3 regions of the Pectobacterium parvum genome follow, and region 2 is predicted to be linked to each of the others. Evidence: predicted binding sites of a transcription regulator. Region 2 holds the regulator's gene; each other region holds the start of a gene.
What was found. Region 2 encodes Fur, which represses iron uptake genes when iron is present. Its sites were predicted from a motif close to ATAATAATGAGAACNACTATCAA; they were not measured.

Region 1: LOZ86_RS17925 (TonB-dependent siderophore receptor) is a predicted target of Fur. The motif match lies at 1,961-1,983, and genes of this name have one in related genera.
Region 3: LOZ86_RS20085 (TonB-dependent receptor domain-containing protein) is a predicted target of Fur. The motif match lies at 1,741-1,763, and genes of this name have one in related genera.

The regions. Positions count from the first base shown of each region.
Region 1 is NZ_CP087392.1:3,972,517-3,975,806, forward strand. It holds gene LOZ86_RS17925 (TonB-dependent siderophore receptor) at 1-1,688, opposite strand, end outside; gene LOZ86_RS17930 (helix-turn-helix transcriptional regulator) at 2,111-3,094, shown strand; gene LOZ86_RS17935 (MmgE/PrpD family protein) at 3,202-3,290, shown strand, end outside.
Region 2 is NZ_CP087392.1:1,473,635-1,476,924, forward strand. It holds gene glnS (glutamine--tRNA ligase) at 1-1,379, shown strand, start outside; gene fur (ferric iron uptake transcriptional regulator) at 1,443-1,892, opposite strand; gene fldA (flavodoxin FldA) at 2,222-2,749, opposite strand.
Region 3 is NZ_CP087392.1:4,455,465-4,458,754, reverse strand. It holds gene LOZ86_RS20085 (TonB-dependent receptor domain-containing protein) at 1-1,628, opposite strand, end outside; gene LOZ86_RS20080 (hypothetical protein) at 1,930-2,580, shown strand; gene LOZ86_RS20075 (SUKH-3 domain-containing protein) at 2,617-3,054, shown strand.

The DNA of each region.
Region 1 (3,290 bases), 2.2 Mb from region 2:
TGGAAATAGGTGATGCCAGCGATCAATCCATCACGGTGAAACTCCAGACCAATTTCTTTATTCAGGCTGGTTTCCGCCTTCAGGTCTTCATTACCGATCAGGTAGCAAGACGTGCCGCCAGCACAGCCCTGTCCACGGCTATAAAGGAGATAATTCTCGTTAGTCTGGTATAAGTTCGGCGCTTTGTAAGCACGAGCAATACCTAACTTCAGCGTATAGTCGTCACCCAGTTCCTGCGACAGGTTGAGCGACGGGCTCCAGTTGGTGCCGGCCGTGCTGTGATGATCGACACGCAGTGCTGGCGTCAGCATGGTACTGTCCGTCAGTTGGACGTTATCTTCCACGAAAGCGGAAGCCAGACGAGCAGCGGATTTCTCACTACGACCGCTGCTGCTCAGTGAACCCACACTGCCCGCTTCGGTTGTCGTCTGCAAGTTCGAAACCGGATCCTTCATCTTCTGCTCGTTCCACTCAACCCCGAACGTGAGCACCTGATCGACCCAGACATTTAGTGGAATATTGACTTCGTTATGTGCAGTGAAATTATCCAGCGTTATCGTGCCATATTGGTTCGGACTCGTCGTATCAAAAATCCCTTCTAAACCGCCAGACAGTCCCTCAAGGATACGGGTATTGTGCGTGCGTTCGTATTGCAGGTACGACGTAGAGCTGACGCCGCTGTCCCAGTAGCCGCGATGCGTGACCGCAAAGTTCTGGCGGTACATGCGGTTGGTTTCCTTGCCGTAATTACTCACGACAAGCGGGTTGGTGTTGGTATTTTGCGAATCGCCCGCATAGATATTGCCCTGACGGCTGGAACCCGCTTCGAACTCCAACGCCTGCTGCTTGGTCATATCCCAACGCAACAGGCCGTTGATATCTTTATTACGCACGCCTTCACGCCCGGAAGGCAGTGAAGCTGACTGATTGCCCGCGCGTGCGGACTGATGCCCTTGGTTAATATCGCGTGCATCAGCCTCGGTTTTATTCAGGTTGCCGTACAGACGGAAGCTCAAGCTGTCAGTCAGTCCGCCCATCAGGCTGAAATCGGTACGCTTGGTGGCACCTTCTGAACTATGCTCCGGCGCATTCAGGTAGGTGTTCCAGGTGCCATGCCATTCCTGACTTGGCTGTTTGGTGATGATGTTAACCACACCGCCCGCTGCGCCGTTACCATAACGCGCCGCGGCTGGGCCGCGCAGCACTTCAATGCGCTCGACCATATCGGCAGGCACCCAGTTGGTATCACCACGGGTATCGCGCTCGCCGCGCCAGCCGTAACGTACTGCCGTACGGCTCGACACGGGTTTGCCATCCACCAGAATCAGCGTGTTTTCCGGTCCCATGCCGCGGATATCGATCTGGCGATTGTTACCGCGCTGGCCGCTGGTTGAGTTACCGGACAGATTGACGCCCGGCATGGTGCGAATCAGATCGGACAGATCGTTAGCAGGCGGACGCTTGCTGATATCTTCAGCCGTAATCACCGACACGCCCGGAGCCTGACGGGTTTGCTCAGCCGCCGTCACCACCATCGTATCGCCCGATGCTTTACTTTCGGCCTGATTCTGCACCTGAGGGGCAGGTTCTGTTGAAGGCGAGGTCTGCGCAGCGCTCAGAAACGACGTCATCCCGCAGCTAACGCCAATGAGCGTCGCCAGATAACGACGCGATTGTGGTAGTTTCATCAAAATTATCCTGCCCTGTAAGAAATGAATAAGTAGCCTGAAAAAGGATCAACATCGCAGCCGGTACAGCGACACCTAACGACAATCAGCAAAACGCTGAATAACGGCGGAGATAAAACGCGCAAACGTGGCGGTTATCGGGGAGAAGCGTCATGCCAATGGCATTATGTCGTGTTGTTATGAAATGCTGTGTGTAATCAATCAGCCCTTTTCTCCGCATTGCCGGAAATGGAAAATGCATTTATCGTGCAATGTGACGTCCTCAACGAAAAATGCTATTGAGAAGTATTTGCATTACCATTTTGGCGCGGTCATTGTTACATTTGTTATTCAGGACGGGGTTTGCTCTAGCAGCAAAATGTTTTGCCAAAGCATCAAAATGGAAGGCGCAGGTCGAAGGGTTTAATCAGGTAGGTAATCACGTGCGCAGCTTCACTCAGTCATCAAAGCCGATCTATAAAGATCATATCGTTCAGCAATCGAGTCTGGTCGCGAATAATTACCGTTTTATCGGGCCTCGGCTAATCGATAACACGCCAGTGCTATTCGGGTCGTTCACTGTCGTACAGCTCAATCCCCATCTGATCCTGCATACTGCGGATGTGATTAATCGCCACAACATGAAAACTCAAAACCTGCTGGATGGCGCGATCAAGCTGGCCATCGTGGTCAGTGGCAACGCACATATCTCATTTGGCCATCAGGAACTGCATCTGGGAGAGAGTCAGCCCGCCTCGCTGATTGCACTAACGGAGCCGACGATGTTTACCCGAATCGGCAAGCGTGATGAATATGAACGAACGATTACGCTGACGTTCGACAGGGAATGGCTGTACGGCAATATGATGGATACCGTTGGCGACTGGCAGGCCATCCACGATTTCACGCAGACTCACCTGGCAATACACCTGTGGACACCGTCCCGACAGGCATTGGCGATTGCCTTACAAACGCTGGACGCTGAACCTTGCCAAACGCCGCTCCAGCGCCTTTATCTGGAAATGCAGTGTATGAGCCTGATTATCGAGGCGTTTACCTCATTGACCGCCAGCGTGGCGCAGGACAAAAGCAGCGGCGTTACTCTGCGCAGCTACCACCGTATTCAACAGGTCAGAGACATGCTGGAAAGCGGTAGCGCCGACCACCTTTCGATGAGTGAAATCGCCAAAAGCGTCAACATGAGTGAAAGCACGCTACAGCGCCATTTTCGTCAGACGTTCAATATGAGCGTGTTTGAATACCTGCGTAACTGCCGTTTGCAGCGCGCCATGCTGGCCTTGCAGAAAGACGGCATCGGTATTGCACAGGCAGCCAGCATCGCCGGTTACAACAGCCCCGCCAACTTTGCCACCGCCCTGCGCCGTGCATTCGGTATTACGCCGGGACAGCTAAAAGACCGTTTCTGATCCTCAATCACTAATAACCAAATGGAATTTATTATTCCGTTTGGTTATTAATCGCTATTCAGCGATGCGCAGTAAATTAGTATTTTTCTGCCAGCACATGACTATCCATGACCAATCAGACTGATATCACCGCAACGCTTGCCCACCACATCATCCATAGCGCCCCCAATCGAGAAGCGATTGATGCCGCCCGCGA
Region 2 (3,290 bases):
GCGGCGACGTTCGCTATTCTTCTGATTATTTCGCTCAACTGCACGCTTATGCGGTTGAGCTGATCGGTAAAGGGCTGGCTTACGTTGATGAACTGACGCCTGAGCAGATTCGCGAATACCGCGGTACGCTGACGGCACCGGGCAAAAACAGCCCATACCGCGATCGTACCGTGCAGGAAAACCTGTCGCTGTTTGAAAAAATGCGTAACGGTGGATTTGCGGAAGGTACAGCCTGTCTGCGTGCAAAAATCGATATGGCATCGTCCTTTATCGTGATGCGCGATCCGGTGTTGTATCGCATTAAATTTGCTGATCATCACCAGACGGGCAACAAGTGGTGCATCTACCCGATGTATGACTTCACCCACTGCATTTCCGATGCGCTGGAAGGGATCACACATTCGCTGTGTACGCTGGAATTCCAGGATAACCGCCGTCTGTATGACTGGGTGCTGGATAACATCACCATTCCTTGCCATCCGCGTCAGTACGAGTTCTCCCGTCTGAATCTCGAATACGCGATTATGTCCAAGCGTAAGCTGAATCAGTTGGTGGTGGAAAACGTCGTTGAAGGATGGGACGATCCGCGTATGCCGACCATCTCTGGTCTGCGTCGTCGTGGTTATAGCTCAGCCTCTATCCGTGAATTCTGTGTGCGCATCGGCGTAACGAAGCAGGACAACAACGTGGAAATGGCCGCGCTTGAGTCTTGCATCCGTGACGATCTGAATGAGAACGCTCCACGTGCCATGGCGGTGCTGGATCCGGTCAAAGTCGTGATCGAGAATCTGTCAGCCGAGCACGAAGAGTTTGTCGCGATGCCAAACCATCCGAACAAGCCAGAAATGGGTTCACGTCAGGTCGCATTCAGTCGCGAAGTTTACATCGATCGTGCTGACTTCCGTGAAGAAGCCAACAAACAGTACAAGCGTCTGGTGCTGGGTAAAGAAGTGCGCCTGCGTAATGCTTATGTGATCAAAGCAGAGCGCATTGAGAAAGACGAGCAGGGCGTTATCACTACGATTTACTGTAGCTATGATGCGGAAACGCTGAGCAAAGATCCGGCTGACGGCCGTAAAGTGAAAGGCGTTATCCACTGGGTTTCTGCGGCACACGCGGTACCAGCTGAATTCCGCTTGTACGATCGCCTGTTCAGTGTGGCTAATCCGGGTGCGGCAGAAGACTTCCTGTCGACGATTAATCCAGATTCACTGAAAATTACGCAAGGTTTTGTGGAAGCGAGCCTGGCGCAGGTAGAAGTAGAGAAAGCGTATCAGTTTGAGCGCGAAGGTTATTTCTGTGCTGACCGTGTTTACTCCAGTGCAGAACATCTGGTGTTTAACCGTACGGTTGGACTACGCGATACCTGGGTAGGCTAAGGCCACCAGTAAGAAGACAAAAATAAAACCGCCTAGGCGGTTTTATTTTTTCATGCGGTCGATTTATCGTGTGGAATCGTGCAGGGTTTCATCCTCTCGGCAATCCCCTTCACTGCAATGCCCAAAGAGATACAGACTGTGGTTGGACAGTTTGATGCCGTGTCTTTCTGCGATCTCGCGCTGACGTGCTTCGATATATTCATCGCGGAATTCAATGACTTTGCCACAGTCGAGGCAAATTAAGTGATCGTGATGATGCTGCTGCGTCAATTCAAAGACGGATTTGCCACCTTCGAAGTTATGACGGGTTACGATACCCGCATCATCAAACTGGTTGAGTACGCGATAGACGGTAGCAAGACCAATCTCTTCGCCCATATCAATCAGTTTCTTATATAAATCTTCCGCACTGACGTGATGGCAGACAGGGTCCTGTAACACTTCCAGTATTTTCAGTCTTGGAAGAGTGACTTTCAGGCCGGCCTTCTTTAATGCGGTATTGTTGTCAGTCATGCGGGTTTAATCCTGTTGCTTACTTATCAATGGAGGCTGCCTAGCCTATGACATCGGTCGGCTCAAAAAATGCAAAAGCGTCTCAATTATAGAACCGCGCATACAAAATGAAAACAAGCGAATGTTAACAATATTGTCCCCATTCACACTATTGGTATACAACGCAATTCGTTGTTGATGAATGAGGAAATGATGATGCACATACAAAGCCGATGGGATTATTGTACAGGTTTACTGATAGAAGTTAAAAAAATGTATCAATTATTATGAAAGGTTTTACCTATCAATGCTGTTTTGGCTCTGATAGGGATTATCAGAGCCAAAATGGCTTAACCAACCAGTTCTTTCAGGTTCAGCTCATCACTGATCTGTTTCACCCACGTTGTTACGCGTTCGCTGGTCAGTTCAGGCTGACGGTCTTCATCGATAGCCAAGCCGATGAAGTGATTGTCGTCGGCGAGTCCTTTAGAGGCTTCAAAGTAATAGCCCTCTGTTGGCCAGTGACCGACAATCGTCGCGCCGCGCGGCTCAATAATGTCACGGATGGTGCCCATGGCATCACAGAAGTATTCTGCATAGTCTTCCTGGTCGCCGCAGCCAAACAGGGCAACCAATTTTCCTGTGAAATCCACTTCTTCCAGCGACGGGAAGAAGTCATCCCAATCGCACTGCGCTTCACCGTAATACCAGGTTGGAATACCGAGCAGCAGAATATCGAAACCTTCGAGGTCTTCTTTGCTGCTTTTGGCGATGTCATGAACATCAGCGACGTTGGTGCCTAACTGCTGTTGAATCGTTTTGGCGATGTTTTCTGTGTTGCCAGTATCACTGCCAAAGAATATTCCGATGAGTGCCATGAATTGAATAACCTCTTGATTCCTAATGGTATGGTGTAATATTTCACCCACTTATCTGTTAATAATAACAGACACTCACATCGGGAGAAACTCGTATCGGTAAGGATGCGTAAATCAAGAGTGTGTGAAATGCGAGGTAAGTAAGAAAACGAAACGTATCTCTGCTTGATGCTAAATTCCCCATAATGAATAGGGATTATGTTATTGTCTGAGACTCAGTACACATTCCCTTAATAGCGTTATGGTTATTTATTTGTAACGGCGTTTCATTTTTTATGAATGTATTTTTTATTTTATGGTTTGTTTCTATTGTAATTAAAAGCAGGCTTTTGTTTGTGAAGAATAAAAATAACGTAACGGTACATTGTTATTCGTGGGAATTAAAATACGCACAAAAGATAATGTTTTTATAAAATTTAAAATCTGTAACATTTTGCGGGAATATTCTTAGCAAATGGAAATAAGAACTATAACCATTTGCAGCTGAAACGATGCAAATCTATAAAAGGTAGTTTTATTCTTTTGATGTTAAAGAATAAAA
Region 3 (3,290 bases), 1.7 Mb from region 2:
GGCCCCGCAAAGTTGGAATCCAGGTTGGTGCTGCCATAAAGCTGGCTGGCATCCGGGAACTGTGCGCCACGGCGGTACTGCACATAGGTCGTCAGCGTCGGCGTGATGTCGTAAAGGAAGCTCAGAGACGGCAGAACTTGCGTATCACTGTTGGCTTTGCCGTACAGTCTGTTGACATCGGATTCACTGATGACACTGCCGTCACCGCTCAGGCGAGCCGTATTAGCCGGTTTGGTACGCTGATGGATGGCGCGCACGGCAGGGACAACCGAGAAGGCGTGCCCCGCCAGATCCCACGTAGCGGTATCCTGCACAAAGCCTCCAACGGTATAGCTGTTGCTGTCGGCTTCTGGCTGCATGATGTTGTTGGCACCCGTTTGATTAGGCGACTGCCTGAACGGACGCTCTGTTTTGCTTTGGCTGGCGTTAAGGCCCCAGCTGAACTCGTGGCGATCCCAGCTTTTCACCATATGGGTATCGAATCCATAGGTGGTGACATTGTAATCGGAATAGACCCGGTGGCTATCTGCCGCTGCCATCCCTGTGGTTGCGGGCAGCCAGGTATTGTCGTGTGATTCGCTGTTTTGGAAGTAAATGCGGCTATCAACCAAATCGACCAACGTGTTGTTAACGGGCCTCCAGCGATCTTTCAGGCTGGCGGTCCAACGGCGTGTCTGGCTGCTTTGTTGCGCCGTGCCGTAAATGGTGTTGTTGCCGCTTGGCAGACTACCCCAATAGTCATAATGGGTGTGGTTGGTTTTATGGTAATAATCCAGCGTACCGGTGAGCTGATGCTCGTCGTTAGCCTGCCAAATGCCGGACGCTAAAATAGCGTTAGAGTGCCAGTTGGCGGGGTAAGCGGCGATCTCGTCGCTGTTATTACGCGTTTGCTGGCCGTCACGGCGGCTAAATACGACCACACCGCGCAGGTCGTCATCACCGCCTGCTGCCGTGATGCCATTGTGCCAACCGTGGTTGGCGGAGTCGTAGTCGCTCTGAAAACCGAAGTAGTCCTGCTTGCCTGCTTTCAGGTAGTCATCGGCAGATTTGGGGCGAAAGGAGACGCTGCCTCCGAGTGCGTTGACCGTATTTTCTGCGGAGGTAACGCCCGACTCAATATCGACGCTGCTGTAGATATAAGGGTCGATATAGTCGCGTCCCATCCCGAAGGTATTGAATCCGGCACGGCTGGCGTAGCTGCGGCCCGTGGCATTGGGCAGGGCGATACCATCGGTATCGATCGCGACACGGTTGCTTTCAATGCCGCGAATGTTGTAGCCCGTGTAACCGCCGCGGTCGAAGCCGCTTTTCCCTGTATTACTGCCGCCGCTGGACCCGGTTGCGCTCACCAGAGGTTGATAACGCATGATCGTGCCGAAATTGTTGCCACCTTCTCTTTGCATATCTGCGGCAGTCAGCGTTGTACTTGAACCGGCTTTTTTCTCGATTTTTGGCGAGTGAACCGTCATCACATCGTCAGTCTGTCCCGTTTTCGCCGCCGAATCGTCTTGGTTCTTCACGTTGAGTGCGTTGTTGCCTGTGGTGCTATCCGCTGCCATGCTGTTCAGCGCGACGCCAGTCAAGATGCCGGTGAGAAGAATTTTATTTAAATTATTGTTAATTAACATAATGATACTCTGCTATAAGGTTGTTCTGGCCAGCGGCGTTGGGGAAACATGGCGTGCTGGTCGCTAACGTCTGCAAGGGAAATGCAAAACGGCAAATAACATTAACTATCATGTGGTAATGATAATTATTATCAATATGCTAAGCATTATCATCTGATGTTGCAACGATGATGAATAATTCTTAATGAAACGGTATGTTTGCTATCAAAGCGGAAGCGACGGACTATGCATTAATGAGGCGTAATGACATTACCGACTTACGAAACTGACTGCTCTGAGGGTTGATAGGGTATTTATATAGATGAAAATCTCTGCACTTAGGTCGAAGGCTCGGCGTAACACGCTTGAGGTTGAGCATATTCTTGCCGCAGCAAAAGCGCGTTTGCCAGGGTTACGCGATGAACTTAATCGGCTGTCCGATGAATTTGGCTGGTCTCACTCACCCTATTTGCCCGACGGCACACATGTTGTTCCGTTAGCGAAATGGGCTGAAATTGCAGGCGCTTATGCAGAAGAAGGAACTGACGCTCTCGGCGTCTTGGCGGCCGAACCTGACAATGCCGCGTATGTGATTGGCCTGCTTGAAGAGCTTCGATCACACGCGGCGGTGAATGCATTGATGGCTTTCTTTGCTGGCGTCATGCAGGCACCTGAGTTAGCGCCCGAAACGGCATGGCGTCTTACTTCTACCTTTAACTTACTCCTGAGCATCAAAGACGGCATTGCGGCGACGGACGAGCAGGCCGCGGCGGTGCGCGCTTTCCTGATGCGGCTGTTACCGCTGGCAACGTCGGAACACCAGACCTTCCTGATATTCTGTGCGCTCCGTGGCGTTGGCGATTCATCGTCTCTGGAACGGTTGTCAAACCATCGCGATCTGGTTTCACCGTATGAAACGATAAGGACGAGTACAATACGCGCTATTCGTCATCGGCTGAAAAATCAACGCTGACTTTATTCTTTTACCACAATGACGAGATGACTAACGATGTCGATTGAAATCCCCGAATCCGTTCTTCCACTGTTTCACGCGGCAGGCTGGCCGCGTACTGAAGCGCAATCAGTTCCGCCGTTTGTGCCTGAGCATCATCCGGCCTCTGCCATCCTGCTCGCGTTCAGCGGGCTGACGGTGGGGGAGTGCGATGCAGGAGAAGAGTGTGCCACCAGCGATATCGCTTTTGGCGGCAAGGAAGGTTTGCAGCAGGATGAAACGCTGCTGGAATGGCAACGTATTCTGGACACAACGTTGATTCTTGTCGGCGAAACCCATCATGCGCACGGTGCTCTGCTGATGGATAACGTGGGAGTCTGCTACGGCATGAGCTTTGTAGATGATTCATTCTGGTTTGAAGGCGCGTCTTTCGGTGTCGCCGTTGAACGTATTCTGCTTGGCCGCAGGGGGAAAGAGATGCGGCGGCCAGACTAGCCGTCAATTTCCATCTATGGTGAAACGATTACCGCCGATCATCCGAGCGTTCATCGCTACCGCTAACGACTTTCTCCGGCAGCTGTCGGATTCACACCGATCATCGTCCGGTGTGATGATTTTCTGAGACGACAGCGTTCCCTGTAGCGTGATTGGCTGAGAATGGTTCCCTGTGACATCACCTCATCAGATAAGGTACTATTCCCGCCAAACATACCGCCGCTATGGCGTGCCGG